Regions from separate parts of the Paenibacillus sp. RUD330 genome, predicted to be linked through region 2. Evidence: riboswitches for the same ligand, from Rfam matches in the RefSeq annotation. Region 2 holds a riboswitch; the other holds the start of a gene.

Region 1 (9,968 bases), 560 kb from region 2:
CATCTTGTTCTTGTTCGCCCAGCTGTAGTCCCACGGATCGTTGGGATTAGGCGCTTTGCGGACCTTGGTCTTGACGATGTCCGCGAATACCGGATTGTGCAGAGCATAGGCGGCAAGCCTCGCAAGGTCGTTCGCTGTGGAGAGATGGCCCTTCTGGTCCAGCCCATGCGGGTTTTCGAAATGCGAATGCTCCAGTCCGATCCACTCCGCCTTCTCGTTCATCATGCGGACGAAGCCTTCCTCCGAGCCTCCGACATGCTCCGCGATCGCCGTCGCGGCATCGTTGCCGGAACGCAGCATCAGGCCGTACAGCATATTGTGCAGGCTCATTTTCTCGCCCAGGCGCAAATAGATCGAAGAGCCTTCCTTGCCCACGGCCCGCGGGCCAACCGTCACCGTATCCTTGATGTTCCCGTCTTCAATGGCGGTGATCGCGGTCATGATCTTGGTCAGGCTGGCGATGAGCATCGGGTCGTCGCCCGACTCGCTGTACAGAATCCTTCCGGACTGCACATCGATCAATGCGCTTGCCTTGGCGCTGGTGGACAATGGAGCGGGCTCGGCCGCCGCTGCTCCCGTCCGGACCGTCAGGACAAGAGCGCAGGACAGCAGCGCCGCTCCCCACGTTTTGAATGCCGATTTTGCCTTCAATTCGTACATCCTCCTTGAGAGGATCAGCCAAGGGCCGACTCCCTGTTGATAGATTATGTGTCTTGTCCCGCAATTATGAACAAGCTCTCTTCCAAGAAAAAAAACTGCCCGTCTCGCGGGCAGCGGCAAGGCCTATTGGCCCGGAAATCAAATGAGATGATCGGTGTCGATAAGAGTGCTTTCCACACGCTCTGTCCCGTTGTTGCTGCGGAACATGCCGGTAATCTTCTCGAACGCCTGCGGCACCGAATCGATGACTCTCTCGACGAGATGCGTCTGGTTGTCTAGCGGCACGACGCGTACGCCATGGCTGCCGACGACCAGAAACGCGATCGGCGTAATGGATACCCCGCCGCCGCTGCCGCCGCCGAATGGCAGCGATATGTTCGCCGAGCTTCCCTCCGTGTGGGAATGCGTGTTATGGTCTGCTCCGTCATAACGGATATCGCTTCCTCCCGCGACAAATCCGAAGCCGACTTTGCTGATCGGCATGATGACGCTGCCGTCCGGCGTCTGCACGGGATCGCCGACGATCGTGTTGACGTCCACCATTTCCTTGATGTTCTCCATGGCGGTCTGCATTAGGCCTTGAATAGGATGTTCTGCCATAATCTGACGCCTCCTCCCGTTTTCTTCTTCCGGACAAGCAGCTGCAGTCCGGCAAGGATAGCATAACCAAAGCGGATTTGGGCTATGCACAAGAAACTCGTTGTGAACCCTGCTCCTCGGTATTCGGGCTGAACCGTGACGGCGGGCTTGGTTTGGAGCCGGGTCAGCTGCGAGAGCGCGCCAAGAAGGGTCGACTTGATGGACCATATCATTCCCGTGGCCATTGCGGTCCATACCGCGTCCCCGGTTCCGATGGAGGAATTCCATTCCCATTTCCGCACCTCCACCCTCGAAAGCGTTTGGCGAGCAAGGCCGGTGAGATTCTCTGTCTGTCTCAGAATCCGTTTAGCCCTCTCAATCCACTTGTTCACGCTTTCCATCGTGACCTTGCCGTCTCTGCGTGTCTCCGTGTCCAGGACGCCCTCGTCCAGATTGGTCTGGTTGCGGACATCGACACCGCCGCCGCTCAGCCGGATGAACGGAACGGACCACTTGTAATGGAGAAGCCCGAACAAGGTCCTGAATTCAACGACGATATTGTCATCCTTGCCTGTCCGCTCGAACTCCGCCCGGATCCGCAGCGGAGCCAGCCAAGCGGAGGTGACGGCGATTGCAAGCAGAACTAGCGCCGCAAGCCAGCCATAGGGGTAGCCAAGCATATTCGCACCACCTTTGAGGGGCAGCCTTGGCTGTTCTCCAGCGGCCGCGCCTATGGCTATCATGCCCAGAAATGACAAAAAAGACCGGCTGATGCCGATCTTTTTTGCCTTCCGCGTCAGGCGCTTCCTTCGCTGTCCGCGTCGTCTATCGTCATCTGGCGCTGCTCCAGCCGCTCGAACAGCAGCTGGGTCTGCTCGTCCAGATCCGTATCCGGACTGACCGAGGACGGCTCGGGCAAAGAATCCAAGGAAGACAGCTCGAAGTGGTCGAGGAAGGAACGGGTCGTCCCGTACAGGATCGGCCTGCCGATCTGCTCGGCTCTGCCCTTCTCTTCGATCAGATCCTTGGCGGCCAGAGTCTGGATCGCCTTCTCGCTCTTGACCCCGCGGATCTCCTCGATCTCCACTCTCGTGATCGGCTGGCGGTAGGCTACGATCGCCAGCGTTTCAAGCGCCGCCTGGGACAAGCTCGACCGCGTCGGACTGTAAGCCATCCGCTCGAAGTAGGGCGCATGGCCGGGATGGGTCGTGAACCGGAATGCTCCGGCCACCTCGGCGATGCGGATTCCCCTCCCGTCCTTCTCCATATCTGCCTGGAGCGAACGGGCGATGTCCGCCGCGGCCTTGGCGTCGATCTCCATGATATCCGCCAGCTGTCGGGCGTTCAGTCCTTCATCTCCTGCCATGAACAGGAGTCCCTCAATAATCGATTTCAGTTGCTGATACATCACTTTCAGACGTTTCCCCTCTCCAATGGATGACGATATCGTCGAACAGGCTGTTCTGGAACACGCGGACCTGCTTCATCTTCATCAGCTCCAGAATGGCCAGAAACGTCACGACGATCTCATGGCGCTCCAGGCCCCCGCCGATCAGCCGGGAGAAGCGGACCGTCTCATGCTCTCGCAGCAGCTCCGAGATGTCCCGGATGCGGTCCTTCACGCTGATCTCGTCCCTGTGCACCGTAGCGACGGCGCTGCGGCGGACGGCCTTGCGCAGCGCTTTGCGGAAGGCGGCCATGAGGTCGGTCAGGTCAAGCCCTTCCAGAGGATGGGTGTCGTCTTCCTTCAAATAAGGAGTCAGGTCCTCCGGCTCCTTGCTGTACACGAGGCTTCGGGCCATCTCGCGGTCGCGAAGCTGCTCGGCAAGCTGCTTGAACCTGCGGTATTCCACCAGCTTGAGCACGAGCTCGTCCCGTGGGTCAAGGCCTTCGTCCTCATCCCAGTACTCCTCGTATTCCTCCATGACCGGTGGCCTCGGCAGCAGCTGGCCGCTCTTCATCGCGAGCAGGGTGGCGGCCATGACGAGAAACTCGCTTGTCACATCCAGCTCCATCTCCTGCATCGCATGAAGATACTCCATATACTGGTCCGTAATTCGGCTTACCGGTATGTCGTAGATCTCGATTTCTTCTTTGTCGAGCAAGTGAAGCAGCAGATCCAGCGGCCCTTCAAATGACTCCAGTTTGTAGTGCACGGACATGCCGCTTCACCCTCCGTCTAGTCGTCCCGTTCGTCAGCATGAGCATCGGACGGCGGAACGTTGCGCCGGCAAGGTCGCTTCCTTGCTCAGCCCTGGATGGATCGGGTCAGATTCGCCATCTCGATGGCTGCCGTCGCCGCTTCCCATCCTTTGTTGCCTGCCTTTGTTCCGGCCCGCTCCACGGCCTGTTCGATGGAATCCGTCGTCAGGACGCCGAAGATCGTCGGCACTCCGGTCTTCAGGTTGATGGCCGCCACCCCTTTGGCCACCTCGCTGCATACATAGTCGAAGTGGGGCGTTGATCCCCGGATGACAGCCCCGAGCGTTATGACCGCATCGTACTTGCCGCTTTCGGCCATTTTTTGCGCGATCAAGGGAATTTCAAACGCTCCCGGAACCCAGGCCACCTCCACTTCATCCTCTCCGGCGCCATGGCGCTTGAACGCATCCAGCGCTCCGCTCAGCAGCTTGCCAGTGATGAATTCGTTGAACCTGCCGACGACTACCCCGTACTTGAGACCTTGCGAGACCAGATGTCCTTCATAATATTTCGTCATGGAACCGAACACACCTTTCTATTCTATGATAATCGGCTTAAATTTCAAACTCCAACAGATGGCCGAGCTTCGATTTTTTTGTATGGAGATAGTTCGCATTGCTTTCATTGCGCTCCATCTGGATCGGCACCCGCTCCACGACGCTCAGTCCATAGCCTTCCAGGCCGCGGATTTTGCGGGGATTGTTCGTCATCAGGCGCATCTCGGCAATGCCGAGGTCGCGCAGGATCTGGGCTCCTATGCCGTAGTCGCGCAGGTCTGCCCCGAAGCCGAGCTTCAGGTTCGCCTCGACGGTATCGAATCCCTGCTCCTGCAGCTTGTAGGCTTTGAGTTTGTTGATGAGCCCGATTCCTCTGCCTTCCTGCCTCATATAGAGCAGGACGCCGCTGCCGGCTTCCTCGATCTGACGGAGAGCCGCCGCCAGCTGCGGACCGCAATCGCAGCGGCGCGAATGGAAGACGTCGCCCGTCAAGCATTCCGAATGGACGCGGACAAGCGTCGGCTTGGAGGAATCGATCTCTCCTTTCACGAAGGCCACATGCTCCTTCCCGTCGGTCTCGTTGGTGTAGGCGACAGCCCGGAAAACACCGAAGTCGGTCGGCATGTTCACTTCTACCACCCGTTCGACGAGCTTGTCGCGGCGATGGCGGTACTGGATCAGAGCTTGAATCGTTATGAGCTTCAAGCCGTGCTTTTCCTTGAATGCGGTCAGATCGGACAGCCTGGCCATCGTTCCGTCTTCCTTGATGATTTCACAGATCGCCGCTCCGGGCTTGGAGCCGCACAGCCGGGCCAGATCGATCGCAGCTTCCGTATGTCCCGCCCGGCGCAGCACCCCGCCGTCCTTGGCGATCAGCGGGAAAATATGGCCGGGACGGCGGAAGTCGCCCGCCTTGGCCGTCCCGTCGACCAGCGCCTTGATCGTCTCCGCGCGCTCATGGGCGGATATTCCGGTCGTCGTGGAGATGTGGTCGACGGATACCGTGAACGCCGTCCCGTGATAGTCCGTATTTTGCGACACCATCGGAGGCAGCTCCAGCTCCTCGGCTCTCGCCGCCGTAATCGGCACGCAGACGAGTCCGCGGGCCTCCGTAATCATGAAATTGACGACGGCCGGAGACAGCTTGTCGGCCAGCGCGATCAGATCCCCTTCGTTCTCGCGGTCCTCGTCGTCGACGACGATGACGGGCTTGCCTGCAAGCAGCTCCTGGATCGCTTCCTCGACGGTATCGAACGGTGTCGCTCCTTCTTGATGGTCAAAGTGTTCCACTTCTGTCCTCTCCCTTCAAGCGTCTCAAATAAATCCATTATCGGCAAGGAATGCGGCGCTTAGACCGCCGGAGGGACGGGACTCGGAAGGCGAGGATTCGGATCGGCTGCCGTAATGAAGCAGATGATCCACGTATTTTCCGACAATGTCGCCTTCCAGGTTGACGGTGTCTCCGGCTTTTTTATGCTGAAGCACCGTCTGGGCCAGCGTGTGGGGGATGATCGATACGTCGAGCCCGCCGCCGTCCGTACCGGTTACCGTGAGGCTGATCCCGTCGACCGTAATGGATCCCTGGGGAATGACGTACCGCATAAGCGCGTCGTCATGAGGCTTGATCCGGAACACGACCGCGTTGGCGTCGACCCTGCGCTGCGTGATCATGCCGGTGCCGTCCACATGCCCTTGAACGATATGCCCTCCGAATCTCCCTCCAGCCGCCATCGCGCGTTCCAGATTGACGGGGCTTCCGGCCGGGAGGTCCTTCAGATTCGTATGGCGGTACGTTTCCGGCATGACGTCGACATGGAAGCTTCGACTGTCCCAGGAAGTAACCGTCAGGCACACTCCATTGACGGAAATGCTGTCCCCGAGGCCTACGCCATCCAGAACCTTGGAGGCTCCAATGGTGAGCAAGAGCGCCTCGCCTCTCTGGGACACCCTCTGCAGAGTGCCTATTTCTTCGATCAAGCCGGTGAACATCGCTCAGCCTCCTTCTCTTTCGTAAAGCGGCGCTCCGGACAAGCACCAGTCGTCGCCGAAGCGCTCCATCTCCGTATCCCCGAGGGTTATCGCCTCTTCCATCCGCAGGAACCCGCCGAAATCAAAGCTTCCCGGCGAAGCGGCTCCCCCTCCGATGATTTTCGGAGCGAAAAACAGCCTGATCCGATCGACGAGCCTGTTGTCCAGCATGCCGCCGTTCAGCCTGCCCCCGCCTTCGAGGAGGATCGAGCCGATCTCTCTCTCGCCGAGCAGCTTCATTCCCAGCTTCAGGTCGACCGTACGGCCATTGCCGCAAAGGATCACCTCGGCGCCGGCGGCTTCCAGAGCCGCCCGCTTCGCCGGGTCGGCTGCGCCGGACGCCAGCACGATGACCGGGGCGGCGCCATCCATCAGCTTGGCCTTCGGCGGGAGCCGCAGCGTGGAATCGACGACGATCCGGACCGGCTGGAGCGCCGGCACGGAAAGCCTTGCGCTGAGCGAAGGATCGTCGGCCAGCACGGTTCCGATCCCGACCATGATGCCTTGATGCCGATGCCTCAGCGCATGGACCGCCTCGCGCGATTCAGGTCCGGTAATCCACCGGCTGTCTCCGCTTTTCGCTGCGATTTTGCCGTCCAGCGTCGAAGCCGTCTTGAGCGTGACGAACGGGAGCCCGGTCGTAATGAATTTGTTGAACGCTTCATTCAGACGTCTGGATTCCGCCTCGCGGACTCCGGTGACGACCTCGATGCCGGCCTCGCGCAGCTTGCGGGCTCCGCTTCCCGCGACAGCGGGATTAGGGTCGATCGCCGCAATCACGACCTTGGCCGCGCGGGCGGCAATGATCCGGTCGCAGCAAGGCGGCGTCTGGCCGTAGTGGCTGCATGGCTCCAGCGTCACATAGACGGTCGAGCCTTCCGCCTCTTCGCCGGCCATATGGAGCGCATGAACCTCGGCATGGCCTTCTCCCCGTTTCAGATGCGCTCCGATGCCGACGATGCGGCTGCTGTTGACGACGACGCAGCCGACGACCGGATTGACCGAGGTCTGGCCCGTCGTCCTTGCAGCCATCTCCAGGGCCAGATCCATATAAAATCCGTCGTCCATTCGTTCCATAACGCAAAAACACCCCCGACGCTAAACCTTCGGGGGTGTGGAGGGCAAATCGAGTCCGCTTAGGATGATCACGCCGGCAAGGAAAGAGAAGATTCCTTGCCAGGGCAGGGGAAAGCAGACGGGCATCCGTCGCTGTTCCCGCATGCATGCCTCCGCATCAGCAGCAGTCTTGGCAAAAGCGTTCGCGAATAAGCCGGTCATCCTCCATTCCGAGGGATGGCCTTCGCTGACGGATGCCAAATAGACGCCTTTGAACAAGGCATGGCGAGCATCAAAAGCGGCTCCTTCTCCCATCCAGACTATACTGTCGGTCCTGGAATCTCACCAGGTCCACCGCTTGCCTTGCGCCGCAGGCTCTCGAGAGCTTGGGGGTAATGGCAATCGGGTCACGGACTTGCCGCGCTGCGGAGGCGGAGCATGTGCTCTTGCGCTCGCAGGCGGATCACCGCCGGTTGGGACTTTCACCCGACCCCGAAGGAAACCGCTGTATTTGGTTCAAACCTGTCGAACGATCATGCCGGAGTGAAACTGTATCCGGAATGATAACTGTTCCTTCTGCATCTTACCTCGCCTCCAGCCAAATTGCAAGTCGGCGGCTTGGAATTGAAGCCTTTCCAGCCTCTTGGCAGCGGAAAAGGCGAAAAAAGGCCGGCAGAGGGTTCCCCCTCCGCCAGCCTATTCGGGCAAAGCCTTCCTTAAGCCTCGGAAACTTCGACTTTGGCCATTTTCGTGCCGTTGTTGAACGCATCGACATACTCCATGCCTTTGGCAACTTTGCCGAAGACGGTATGCTGTCCGTCCAGATGCGGCTGCGGCTGGTAGCAGATGTAGAACTGGCTGCCGCCCGTATTGCGTCCCGCATGCGCCATCGCGAGGGAACCGCGCTCGTGCTTGTTCGGGTTGATCTCGCAGTTGATCGTATAGCCGGGGCCGCCGGTGCCGGTGCCGTTCGGGCAGCCGCCTTGAGCGACGAATCCCGGAATGACGCGGTGGAAGCTCAGGCCGTTGTAGAAGCCCTCGTTCGCGAGCTTTTCAAAGTTGGCAACCGTGTTCGGGGCGTCCTTATCGAACAGGTCCAGAACCACTTCTCCGCCGTTCTCCAGCGTGATTTTTGCTTGTTTTGCCATGATAGTCACTCCTTGTCCTCTAACGGTATGTACGGATTCTATCATACACTACGACAGCATTCCAAGCAAAACGGCCGCCGGCCGAGATGTAGGACAGCTCCGTTTGCGCAGGAGTAGAGAGAAGACGCGGGTCTACGCGGGTTCTATTCTCGAAAAGCAAAACGGCCGCCGGCCGAGATGTACGACAGCTCCGTTTGCGCAGGAGTAGAGAGAAGACGCGGGTCTACGCGGGTTCTATTCTCGAAAAGCAAAACGGCCGCCGGCCGAGATGTAGGACAGCTCCGTTTGCGCAGGAGTAGAGAGAAGCCGCGGGTCTACGCGGGTTCTATTCTCGAAAAGCAAAACGGCCGCCGGCCGAGATGTAGGACAGCTCCGTTTGCGCAGGAGTAGAGAGAAGACGCGGGTCTACGCGGGTTCTATTCTCGAAAAGCAAAACGGCCGGCGGCCGGTAATATCCTTGGAGATCGAGAGGCTGACGGAATTACAAAATAAAAGAGAAGCCCGACGTTTGAAACGCGGGTTTCTCCGAAGGGCTTTGCTTTTACGAGAAGGATTGGACGCCGGCCTTGCGCAGGCGCTCCGGCAGAAGGTCATTCCGTGAAATGTCCTCCAGCGATTCGCGCTGCACGGCGAGGTCGGACTGTCCGTCCTTGACGAGAACGACAGCCGGACGGCGGATGCGGTTGTAATTGCTCGCCATGGCGTAGTTGTAGGCGCCTGTGCAGAATACAGCCAGCAGATCGCCGCTCTCCGCCTTCGGCAGCTCCAGGTCCCAGATGAGCATGTCGCCGCTCTCGCAGCATTTGCCCGCTACGGAAACGGTCTCGCTCGCAGGCTCGGAAGCGCGGTTCGCAAGCACGGCGTCGTATTTGGACTCATACAACGCAGGGCGCGGATTGTCGGTCATGCCGCCGTCGACGGCAACATACTTGCGCACGCCGGGAATTTCCTTGAACGTGCCGACGGTGTACAGCGTCGTGCCGGCATCGCCGACGATGCTGCGGCCCGGCTCGATCCAGATCTCGGGCAGCGGGTAGTCGGCTGCGGAGAAGTTGGAGCGGATCGCATCGGTGATCGCGGCGATATAAGTTCCGGCCGGAAGCGGGGCATCCTCTTCCGTGTAGCGGATGCCGAAGCCGCCGCCGAGGTTGATGACGCGGAAGATATGGCCCAGCTTGTCTCGGACTTCGACAGCGAATTCAGCCGCTTTGGCAGCCGCCATGCGGAATCCTTCCACTTCGAAAATTTGGGAGCCGATATGGGAGTGAATGCCCAGGAGCACGAGATTTTCGAGCTTGGACGCTGTCTCTACGGCACGATAGGCGGCACCGGCCGCAAGATCGAAGCCGAACTTCGAATCCTGCTGTCCCGTGGAGATGTAGTCATGGGTATGCGCTTCTACCCCCGGTGTGATCCGCAGCAGAATGCTGACTTTGCGGCTTTTGGACCCGGCGATTGCGTTCAGCAGCTCGAGCTCGGTGAAGTTGTCCACTACAAAGCAGCCGATTCCGGCGTCGATGGCCATCTCGATCTCGAAAGGCGTCTTGTTGTTGCCGTGGAAGTGGATGCGCTCCGCCGGGAAGCCGGCCTGCAGAGCGGTGTGCAGCTCTCCGTCGGATACGACGTCGAGAGACATCCCTTCCTGCTCGGCAATAGCGCACATCGCCACGGTGCTGAACGCCTTGCTTGCGTAGGCAACCTGGAACTTGAAGCCGGAAGCCTTGAATGCGTCGACATATTCCCTTGCACGCTGACGCACAAGTGCCTCATCCACAATATAGAGCGGAGTGCCGTACTG
Region 2 (9,968 bases):
TCATGAGGCGGAAAGGAGATCGCACTATGGGAGAAACTGCGGTTGTTGCAGGAGGAACCGGCCTTGTCGGCCGCGAGCTGCTCAAGCTGCTGCTTGCCGAAGGCAGCTACGCCAACGTCGTTGCGATCGGACGCCGTCCAACGGGCCTGTCGGATCCAAGGCTGGAGGAGAGGACGATGGAATCCGGCCAGCCGGAGCAATGTCTGGAAGGCATCCCGGCAGGCTACGACCTGTTCATCGCCACGGGCACGACGATCAAGAAAGCGGGTACGCAGGAGGCGTTTCGACGGGTGGATTACGAGCTCCCGCTGCGGCTTGCCGAAGCGGCGGCTTCGCAGGCAGCCGGCGCGCTTGTCATCGTATCGTCGATCGGCGCTTCGCCGGGCTCCCGGTATTTCTATCTCCGGGTCAAGGGAGAGCTGGAGCGGCAGCTGGAGAAGCTGAGTCTGCGGCGTCTGATCCTGCTCAGGCCTTCCCAGCTGCTCGGGGAGCGCCAGGAGCGGAGGCCGGGCGAGAAATGGGCAGCGGCTCTGGCGCTGCCGCTGTCGGTGCTGATGGTCGGCAAGCTGGCCCGCTACCGGCCCGTTCATGCGGCGACGGTAGCGTCAGCGATGCTGGAGGCGGCGAAGAGCGCTCCCGCAGGAGTGACGGTGCTGGAGTCGCAGCAGATTGCCGCCATCGGCTCGACACGGAAAGGAGACTGACAAATGACAGGAATCCGCAAGGCTGCATTGTGCGCGGCAGCGGTCTTGCTCGCGGCGTCGCTCTCCGCCTGCAGCGGAGGAGACAACAAGGGCGGAACGCCAGGAGGCAGCACCGGCATGGATGCAGCTTCAATCGCTCCATCCTCCTCGCCTGGTCCGAGCAGAGACGGACAGGAAGCGCCAGAATCGCCATCACCGTCAGCGAGCGCGCCGAATGCGGCAGAATCGCCGTCACCGTCAGCGAGCGCGCCGAATGCGGCAGAATCGCCGTCACCGTCAGCGAGCGCGCCGAAACCGGCTGCATCCGGAAAGCCGTCCGCTTCGCCGCCGCCTGATTCCGGGAGCTCCGCGTCAGCGGCTCCTGCTCTTGGGGAAAAATCCTTGTCCCCCTACTTCAGCTTTGCCGACGAGACGGGAACGAAGCTGATGATCGTGCCGGATATCCGGGGAGAGATCGATCCGGATGTCCTGTCTTCGATCAAGACCGCTGCGGGAGCAGGCGGCAAGACGCTGCCGGTGTCTTACGCGGGAGTGGAGCAAGGAGACGAGAAGGATAACGGGAGGCAGACGGCATCCAACTTTGTCCATATGAAGGGATACGTGTTCCAGGTTGAACAAGGGACTGCCCAGCCGAACGCTACCTATTATATGCTTCGCGGCCGAGCCGCGCCGGAAGCCTTTATCCCGGTCGAGGATAAGAAGGATGCCAAGCCGGACGCCGCTCTGCTGAAGGCCATTGCCCAGCAAAAGAAACGGAAGGTCGACCAGGCCTGGACGATCGGCCGGATCGGCAGAAACGGAAATGCGATGGATCTGCTGCTGATCCAGTTCGCGCGGGATCAAAAAAGCATGCTGGCGAGCCTTGTTCTCGTACCGGAGGAATCGAAACCCCTTTACAAGGACTTCCCGGCGGATTATGATGAAAATTCTACGTGGACCGTGGATGACGGCGGCAGCATGAGCCCGGAATCCTTTTCCTTGCGCTTTGTCGCGCGTACCGGCGAAGGCATGGTTCTGGGCATGGAATGGAATGCCGCCGAGGGCAGCAATTCCTTTTTGCTGCAAGCCGATTCCGGCAAGCTGGCCGATCTCGGCATCAGCGGCGGAAGATACATGAGTCCATGACGGGGCATGACGCTGCCCCGCAGAAATCTAGAACCAAGCGGAGGCTGCAGCGCATTTGACCCCATATCCTTTTGAATTTGATCCGACCCGTCCCTTCATCGAGCAAGCCAGCGACTGGATCTCGGATGTTTTCTACGATATTCTGCCTGAAGCCGGCTTTGAAGTCCGCGATGAGCAGATTTACATGGCTTTCCAGCTGGAAAGGGCCTATAAGGAAAAGAAAACGCTGTTCGCCGAGGCCGGCGTCGGCACGGGTAAAACACTCGTCTACCTGCTCTATGCCGTCGCATATGCGAGGTATACCCGCAGGCCCGCTGTCATCGCTTGCGCCGACGAATCGCTGATCGAGCAGCTGACGAAGGCGGAGGGAGACATCGCCAAGCTGGCGGCTTACCTGGACCTGCAGGTGGACGCCCGGATGGCGAAGTCGCAAAGCCAGTATTTGTGCCTGAACAAGCTCGACGACGTACGGGGCGACGAAGGCTACGAGGCGATTTACGAGTCGCTTCCCGAATTCGTGCGCAAGCCCGACACGCTGCAGGCCTTCCACCCGTACGGCAGCCGCAAGGACTATGCCGGGCTCGACGACGCCCGCTGGTCGAAGATCGGCTGGGACGTGTTCCAGGACTGCTTCGTCTGCCCGCAGCGCCATCGCTGCGGCATGACGCTGTCGCGCGACCATTACCGGAAGTCGCCCGATCTTATCATCTGCTCCCATGATTTCTACATGGAGCATGTGTGGACGGCCGAAGCGCGCAAGCGGGAAGGCCAGCTGCCGCTGCTGCCCGAGCACAGCTCGGTCGTATTCGATGAAGGCCATCTGCTGGAGACGGCGGCTCAGAACGCATTGACCTACAAGCTCCAGCACTCGGTATTTGAATCCATCATCAGCCGTCTGCTGCAGAACGACATCCGCGAAAAGCTGGCATATGCGATCGAGGACGCCATCACCCGCAGCGAGGAGCTGTTCCGTCGCCTGCAGCAGGCCAGCTCTCCCGTCGAAGGCTCCGAACGTCTGGAGTTCGAGCTGACGCCGGGCTTGCTCCGGGAAATCCGCGCATTCCGCTCCTTGCTGGAGGAGATCGAGGAGCAGCTCGTATTCGAGAGCGGCTTGTTCACCCTGGACGGCTATCACCTGACGATCGTGGAAGAGCATCTCGATATGATCGGCACGGCTCTGGCGCTGTTCGAGAAGCCGGAAGGGCTCATCACCTGGCTGCTGCCGGATCCGGACGGCTTGACGCTGGTCATGATGCCGAGGCTGGTCAAGGAAGTGCTTCGGGAGCGGGTATTCGCCAAATCGATGCCGATCATCTTCTCCTCGGCTACGCTGTCGGCGGGTGGCTCCTTCCATTATGCGGCCGATACGCTCGGAATCGAGGATTACTTGAGCTTCAGCACTCCGTCTCCGTACGATTATGCTTCCCAGATGGAGATCCATCTCGATCCTGCCGCGGCAGCGGAGGACAAGAGGCGGCGCACGGTCGATGCGCTCCGCCACAGCGGAGGAAGGGCGCTCCTTCTCTTCCCGTCCCGCAAGCAGCTGGAGTCGTTCCGGGACTGGGCCGCCGGAGCGCCGGAGATGATGGATTACCGCCTGCACTTCGAAGGCACGGCGGAAATAAGCAGCCTGATCACGGCTTTCCAGCAAGACGAGGAAAGCGTCCTGTGCGCCCATACCCTATGGGAAGGACTCGATGTGCCGGGTCCGTCGCTGTCGCTTGTCGTCGTCTGGGATCTGCCTTGGCCGCCGCGTGATCCGGTCTTCAACGCCCGGCGCCAAGCGGCGGAGAGCGCCTTCGAGGAAATCGAGGTTCCGTTCATGCAGCTGAGGCTGCGGCAAGGGATCGGGAGGCTGATCCGGTCGCGCGGCGACAGCGGGGAAGTCGTCATCCTGTCCTCGCAGCTGCTTGACCGTCAAGTTCGGGAAGCCGTCGTGTCGGTATTGCCCGAAGGAACGTTACAGGAGGAGAATTGACATGGAAATTACGGAATTCAGCGTGGAGAAAATCAAGGATCCGTTCGGCATTCTGGACGGACAGCGGTATGAATACCTGCTTCAGATCGAGGTCGACGAAGAGGACGAGCTGTACTCGCCGAGCGGCCTGTACGTGCGCGCGGTGTACAAGCAGGAAGGAGCGGGAGGCTCCATCATCCGCCATGAAATCCGTGAGCGGGGCAGCGACCGGCTGCTGGACTTCGGCCTTGAGGATGAAGAGCTCGCCGAACTGGAGACGTTCTGCATGGCACATATCGCCGATTCCGAAGCAAACGGATAAACAGGCAAGAGCCCGCGGCTGCTGGTCAGCGCGGGCTCTAGCTCTACTTATGGGGGAGAGAATATGCAGCCTTTTACGGAGAAAGTGATCCGGGTCGTCGGCGCCATCCCGGAAGGCAAGGTCATGACCTACGGCTCGGTCGCGGCAGCGGCCGGAAGCCCGCGCGCCGCCCGCCAGGTCGTCCGCATCCTCCATTCCATGGGGGAGAAGTACGGGCTGCCCTGGCATCGTGTCGTCAACGCGGCTGGCTCCGTGTCGCTGCCGGGAGATGCCGGCGAGCTTCAAAGGGCATTGCTGGCCGCGGAAGGCATCGAAGAAGGCTTGCGCGGAGCGATCGATCTCGAGCGGCATCGGCATGATGCGGACGGAGAGGCAATCGATGGTGAGCGGCATCGGCATGATGCGGATGGAGAGCAGTCCGGCGGCGAAGCCGGACATTAGGCGGCGGGCTGCTCTGCGGCGGCTCTGGCCGTGCTGCGGCTGAGCATGACGAGCACGCCCCAGATGAGCAGGAAGCCGATCAGCTCATGGACCTTGAGCACGGATCCGAAAGCGATCCAGTTGATGAGGACGCCGACGGCAGGGAAGGCGAGCTCGGCCAGCGTGGCGATGGAAGCCTTGGTCGAAGAGAGCCCTTTATAATATAGCAGCATGCTCAGCAGCCCGGGAATGAAAGCCTGGAAGAGCAGGTTGACAATGAGGATCGCAGCCGTGCCCGAGCTGCCGAGCGGCTTCCAGGCATCTCCGGCGGCCAGCAGCAGAACGCCGAGCAGCGGGATGGCGAGCAGGAAGCGGAGCGAAGTGACGATATGGAAGCCGAGCTTCTTCTGCAGCAGGTATTTGCCCATGACGGTCGATCCGCCCCATAGGAAAGCGGCGCCGATGGAATACAGGGCTGCCTGGGAGCCGAGATCATGCAGGCCGAGCTGCGGAGCATGGAAGCCGAATGTAAGCAGGTACGTTCCGGCGAGCGCGACGAGCAGATACCAGGAAAAGCGGGCCGGGAAGGATTCCTTGAGCATGAAGCGGGCGAGAATGATGGCCAGCAGCGGCTGCAGCTTCTGCAGCAGCAGGACGGCGTTGAAGTTGCCCATCGTGAACGCGGAGGTGAACAGCACCGTCGCGATGGCGGAGCCGCCCCAGGAGACGAAGAACAGGGCTCCGACGACGCCGAGAGTGAGCTTGCCGGTGAGCTGATGACGATAATGGATAAGGACCGGTACGGCATAGAGAGACAGCAGAAGATGCTCCAGGAAAACGATCTGCGGAGACGTGAAGGTTTTCAGGAGCAGGATGCGGAAGAGGGGATCGACTCCCCAGAGCGTCGCGCCGAGAACGACGTACCAAATGCCGCGGCTGCGGGTGAACAGGCCTTTGTCCGCGCTGAGCGGACGGTCGAGCGTAGCTGTGTCTTTCAATTCAACAACCTCCAGTGGCGGGTTTTTGAATTGAACCTCGTAGAAGCTCATAACCCCCGCCAGAAGACAAATGGCGGGGGCACGAAATAATACGCCTCGCCATGATCGTGGCACGAAGCGCATTAAACCTTCTCTCATCCGGACTGTCACCGTCGGCCTTGGATTCTCACCAAGTCAGTCCCGGATCCGCATTCGCAGTTCCGGGAGTCGCGGGCTTCGGCGCGCGTTCGCGCCGTCACCGCCGGTAGGGAATTGCACCCTGCCCCGAAGGTTCATATTCAGTTGCGTGAATTATATCACAAGGCGACAGCACTCGACAAGAAAAGTTCATGGTTGCAAGGAGCAGCAGCGCTTCTGCCCAGGTATAATAAGAAGGACAAGCGCAACAGGGAAAGGGGAATACAGGTCATGAAGAAATGGACATTCGCGGCGCTCGCGGTTCTCATGCTTCTGGTCGCGGCGGGCTGCGGATCTTCCGGCAACGCTCCATATCAGGACGAATCGGCGGTCAAGGTCGCGATTACGAGCGACCCGGCAGCCGTGGCCGGAACGCCGCTGCAGCTGACGGCGGCGATCGAGGGACTGGTTACGGAAGAGAACCTGAAGATCGACTTCGACATCCGGGAAGAAACGGAGCAGGAGCTCCCTATTCTGATCACATCCAAGAAGAAGGCCCAGGGACAGTACGAGGTCACGCATACGTTCGATAAGCCGGGCAAATACGTCATCTACATCCATATCTATTCCGGAGACGATCTCCATATCATCAAGCGCAGCACGTTCGACGTCGCTTGATCCGGAAGCCGGCCAAGGGCTGTCCCCATCGTGGGACGGCCCTTTTTGCATTCCCGCTGGAGGCGCGGGACAGGCAATCCATCCTTGGCTATGGCGGATCGGGATGGTCCTTTCCTCGCTATCGCGGCTCCGCATGCCGCGGGTATTCGTTCCCGGATCGTAAACATCTCGTCCGCACCATTTCCGCAGGCTGCTGTCCATGAAACCGCATGCGAAGCGGGCCGCGGCTCGCCCGGCTGCGGCGTCAGCCCGAGGCCTCCAGCTTCGATGAGCTGCCGCTCGATGGGCGGCGTCTTGCGGCAAGATGCCGGGAGAGCAGGAGAAAGAAGAGGAAAGACAGCGCGCTCAATATCAGATTGACGGTTATGACGGTCTGGTACGAATGCTGAAGCCGGTAAAGGATGCCTCCTCCGAGCGCGGCAGCCGCTCCTCCGAGCTGATGGACGAGCAGCAGAAAGCCGGTGCGCAGCCCGCCCGGTCCGCCGGCGCTCTCCTCCGCGAGCAGAATGCCGCCCGATACGGCGCCAACATAGCTTGCGCCGAAGAGCAGCGAGAAAAATACAGGCGACAGCTGCAGATGGGGAAGCAGCAGGGAGAAGGCGAGGACGCGGACTCCAAACAGCAAAGCCAGCGCTGAAGATCGGGAGGAGCGGTCCAGGAAATAGGAGAACAGGAGCCCGCCGCAAACTTCGAGGACGCCGAGCAGGCTGAGGGAGGCGGCGATTGCCGCTGCCGGCACATGCGAGTGCTGATGGATGGCTGCCAGGTTCATTTCCACGGTGCCCATGCTGAAGCCGCAGGCAAGGAGAGAGAAGGAGACGGCGAGAAACACGCGGTTTCGGGCCATGTCCAGCAGCGCGGCGGACTTCTCCAGCCAGCTCCGGGGAGAGACCGCGGGAGCGGCGCCGGAGCTTCCGGACGGAGCTGCGGCAGGCGGCTTTTGGCCGTCCTCACGTGGAAGGGTTGTTGCAGGAGCTGCGGAGAGCCCATTGTTCTCGGGGGGAGGAGCCTGTTCCATATCGCCATGCCGGCTTGCCGCCCGGCTCCGGAAGACGAGCGCCGCCAAAGGCAGGAACAGCAGGTGGACGAAGAGCAGCACACCATAGAGCTGTCTCCACTCGTACTTGTGGCCTTGCGTCAGCAGCGGCGTCAGCACGGCCAGGCCGAGCGATCCGGCGCTGCCGAGCAGAGCGAGCGCCTTCGCTCGATGATGGCGGAACCAGTCCTGCACGAGCATGTAGGCCGAGGTGGCTCCGAGCCCGCTCAATCCGGCAAGCAAGCCGTTCCCGAGCCAATATCCGAGCGTGCCGGGAATGAACAGCACCGAGGCGGCGCCGAGGACGTTCATCGCGGCGGAGGTTCCCATCGCCGCTGCGTAGCCTTTGCGGTCGGCGAGAAGGCCCCCGAGCGGCGCGCATACGGCGGTCAGCACGATGGCGGTCGACCACGTAAAGCCGAGAAAGTCCCGTTCGACGCCGAGATCGGCGGTAATTTCCGGCTGGAAAAAGGCGATGACGATGCGGCCCAGCGAGCCTGCGAAGGTAAAGCACCACAAGACGGCCAGAAGCAGCCAGGCGAATTTCGGTTCCTTGAACAGCATGACGGTCCCCCCTCTGTTTTGTTGCCATCATAGCGGTTCGGCTGGCTGGGCGCACCAGCCAATTGGAGGAAATTTTGCCCATCCAATTCATGGAGGCGCTATAATGAAACCGAAAGGGGGGACGCCCATGTTCTGGAAACCGGATCCAACCGGCTCAGACTCCGTCTATATCCAGATATGCCGGCACTATGAGGAGCAGATTCGCAGCGGGCTGCTGCCTCCGGGCTCGAAGCTTCCGGCCGAACGGGATCTTGCCCTCAGGCTGGCGGTCAATCGCAGCACGGTCCAGGCGGCCTACGGCGAGCTGAGGGCGCTCGGCCTCGTCCAGTCGCGCCCGGGCAGCGGGACGAGCGTCAGCGACTCGATGTGGGAGCAGGGGGAGCGGCAGCCGGATTGGATCCGCTATTTGCGCCGGAGATACAATCCTTCCTGCCGGCTGCAGGAGGCCGTCAACGAGGCGCCGGGAGAAGGCGTGATCGACCTCACCCAAGGAGAGCTGCATCGCAGCCTGATGCCTCTGGAGCTGCTGGAGCGGCTGTCGGGAGAGCTTGATTGGAGCCGGCCGTTCAGCTACAGGGACGATCCGCTGGGCGATCGCGGCTTGAGAGAAGCGCTCGCCTACCATCCGTCGCTCGGCCCTTCGCTGGCGGCGAAGCCGGATGAGCTGCTCCTGACAGGCGGCGTCAAGCATTCGCTCGGCCTCGTCGCGAGGGCGATGCTGGAGCCGGGGGACGCCGTAGCGGTCGAAGGCCCGTCTTATTTGTACGCGATGGGCGTATTCGCGGAAGCCGGCATCTCGATGGTCCGGCTGCCGGTCGACAAGGACGGCCTCACGCCGGAAGCGCTCCCGGAGCTGCACCGCCGCCACCGGATCCGGCTTGTCGTCACGAATCCGACGTTCCAGAATCCGACCGGATCAACGCTGTCGCTGGCGAGACGGCTGCAGCTCCTCGCCATCTGCAGCGAGCTCAGGCTGCCGATCATCGAGGACGATCCCTACTCCTTGCTCGGCAGGCCGGGCTGGACGGCTATTCCTTCGCTGCGCTCGCTGCCAGGAGGCAGGGAACGGGTCATCTCCTGCGGGACGTTCTCCAAGATCGCCACTCCCGGCATGCGGACAGGCTGGATCGCGGCGCCAAGGGCGATGATGGCGCCGCTGAAGGCCGCGCGCCATGCCTCGGGCTTGACGACGAGCCGTCCGGGAGAACGTCTGGGAGCGGCGCTGCTGGGCAGCGGCCGGTTCGATGCCGGGCTGGAAGCCGTGCGCGCCGCGCTCGAACGCAGAAGAGAGGCGGCCGCGGAAGCCGCAGCGGCATGCCTTGCTCCGCATGCGGCCAGCCACGCGCCGATTCCGGAAGGAGGCTTTTATATCTGGCTGAAGCATGGCCTGGCGCGCTCCGGAATGGAAGTGCTGCAGGGATGCCTGGAGCAAGGCGTCGCCGTCAGTCCCGGGGAGCTGTACGGGGAGCGTCCCGGCTGGATGCGCATCAGCGTCGCGGCGGCCGAAGAGGACATGATTGCCGAGGGAATCCGGCGGACAGCCGCTGCGCTGGAGCGGCTGTCCGGCAAGGAAGGCCATGGGAATAATCGGGCAGGGGGGAGGATCTGAGATGACAAGGATTGTTTGGGTCGAGGACGAGCGGGAGCTGGCGGAGCAAGGGGCGGCGTATTTGCGCCGAGAAGGCTGCGAGGTGTTGACGGCTGATTCGGCCGATGCGGCGATCGTCCTGATCGAGAAGGAGAAGCCGCAGCTGCTGCTAGTGGACTGGCTGCTGAAGGGCGAAGGCACGGGCCTCGACTTATGCCGCCGCAATGAAAGGCTGTGGCAGCTGCCGATCCTGATGGTGACGGCGCGAAGCGACGAGTTCGACCGCATCCTGGCGCTTGAGATCGGCGCGGACGATTATATCCAGAAGCCGTTCAGCCTGAGGGAGCTGCATGCCCGGATCAAGGCCGTGCTCCGCCGTGCCGGCAGGACGAAGGAAGGCGAAGGCCCGCCGCCGGCAGGGGCGGAAGGGCTCGTCCGCGGCGACCTCTCCATCTCTTC

The links. Region 2 has a riboswitch for FMN ahead of CIC07_RS13050 (DMT family transporter). Riboswitches for the same ligand answer to the same signal wherever they lie in the genome.
Region 1: linked by a shared signal. The riboswitch ahead of ribD (bifunctional diaminohydroxyphosphoribosylaminopyrimidine deaminase/5-amino-6-(5-phosphoribosylamino)uracil reductase RibD) and the one ahead of CIC07_RS13050 (DMT family transporter) in region 2 are both predicted to bind FMN.

What each region holds. Positions count from the first base shown of each region.
Region 1 covers NZ_CP022655.2:2,326,494-2,336,461, reverse strand. Annotated here, with positions in the region: gene CIC07_RS10575 (D-alanyl-D-alanine carboxypeptidase family protein) at 1-660, opposite strand, end outside; gene ytfJ (GerW family sporulation protein) at 799-1,260, opposite strand; gene CIC07_RS10565 (DUF2953 domain-containing protein) at 1,233-1,919, opposite strand; gene scpB (SMC-Scp complex subunit ScpB) at 2,036-2,650, opposite strand; gene CIC07_RS10555 (segregation and condensation protein A) at 2,619-3,401, opposite strand; gene ribH (6,7-dimethyl-8-ribityllumazine synthase) at 3,488-3,958, opposite strand; gene CIC07_RS10545 (bifunctional 3,4-dihydroxy-2-butanone-4-phosphate synthase/GTP cyclohydrolase II) at 3,996-5,228, opposite strand; gene CIC07_RS10540 (riboflavin synthase) at 5,253-5,927, opposite strand; gene ribD (bifunctional diaminohydroxyphosphoribosylaminopyrimidine deaminase/5-amino-6-(5-phosphoribosylamino)uracil reductase RibD) at 5,931-7,043, opposite strand; FMN riboswitch at 7,322-7,526, opposite strand; gene CIC07_RS10530 (peptidylprolyl isomerase) at 7,739-8,170, opposite strand; gene lysA (diaminopimelate decarboxylase) at 8,712-9,968, opposite strand, start outside.
Region 2 covers NZ_CP022655.2:2,885,392-2,895,359, reverse strand. Annotated here, with positions in the region: gene CIC07_RS13080 (NAD-dependent epimerase/dehydratase family protein) at 27-704, shown strand; gene CIC07_RS13075 (hypothetical protein) at 734-1,039, shown strand; gene CIC07_RS13070 (hypothetical protein) at 1,086-1,829, shown strand; gene CIC07_RS13065 (ATP-dependent DNA helicase) at 1,885-3,807, shown strand; gene CIC07_RS13060 (DUF6509 family protein) at 3,809-4,108, shown strand; gene CIC07_RS13055 (MGMT family protein) at 4,172-4,549, shown strand; gene CIC07_RS13050 (DMT family transporter) at 4,546-5,526, opposite strand; FMN riboswitch at 5,649-5,802, opposite strand; gene CIC07_RS13045 (hypothetical protein) at 5,935-6,321, shown strand; gene CIC07_RS13040 (MFS transporter) at 6,566-7,921, opposite strand; gene CIC07_RS13035 (aminotransferase-like domain-containing protein) at 8,049-9,530, shown strand; gene CIC07_RS13030 (response regulator transcription factor) at 9,532-9,968, shown strand, end outside.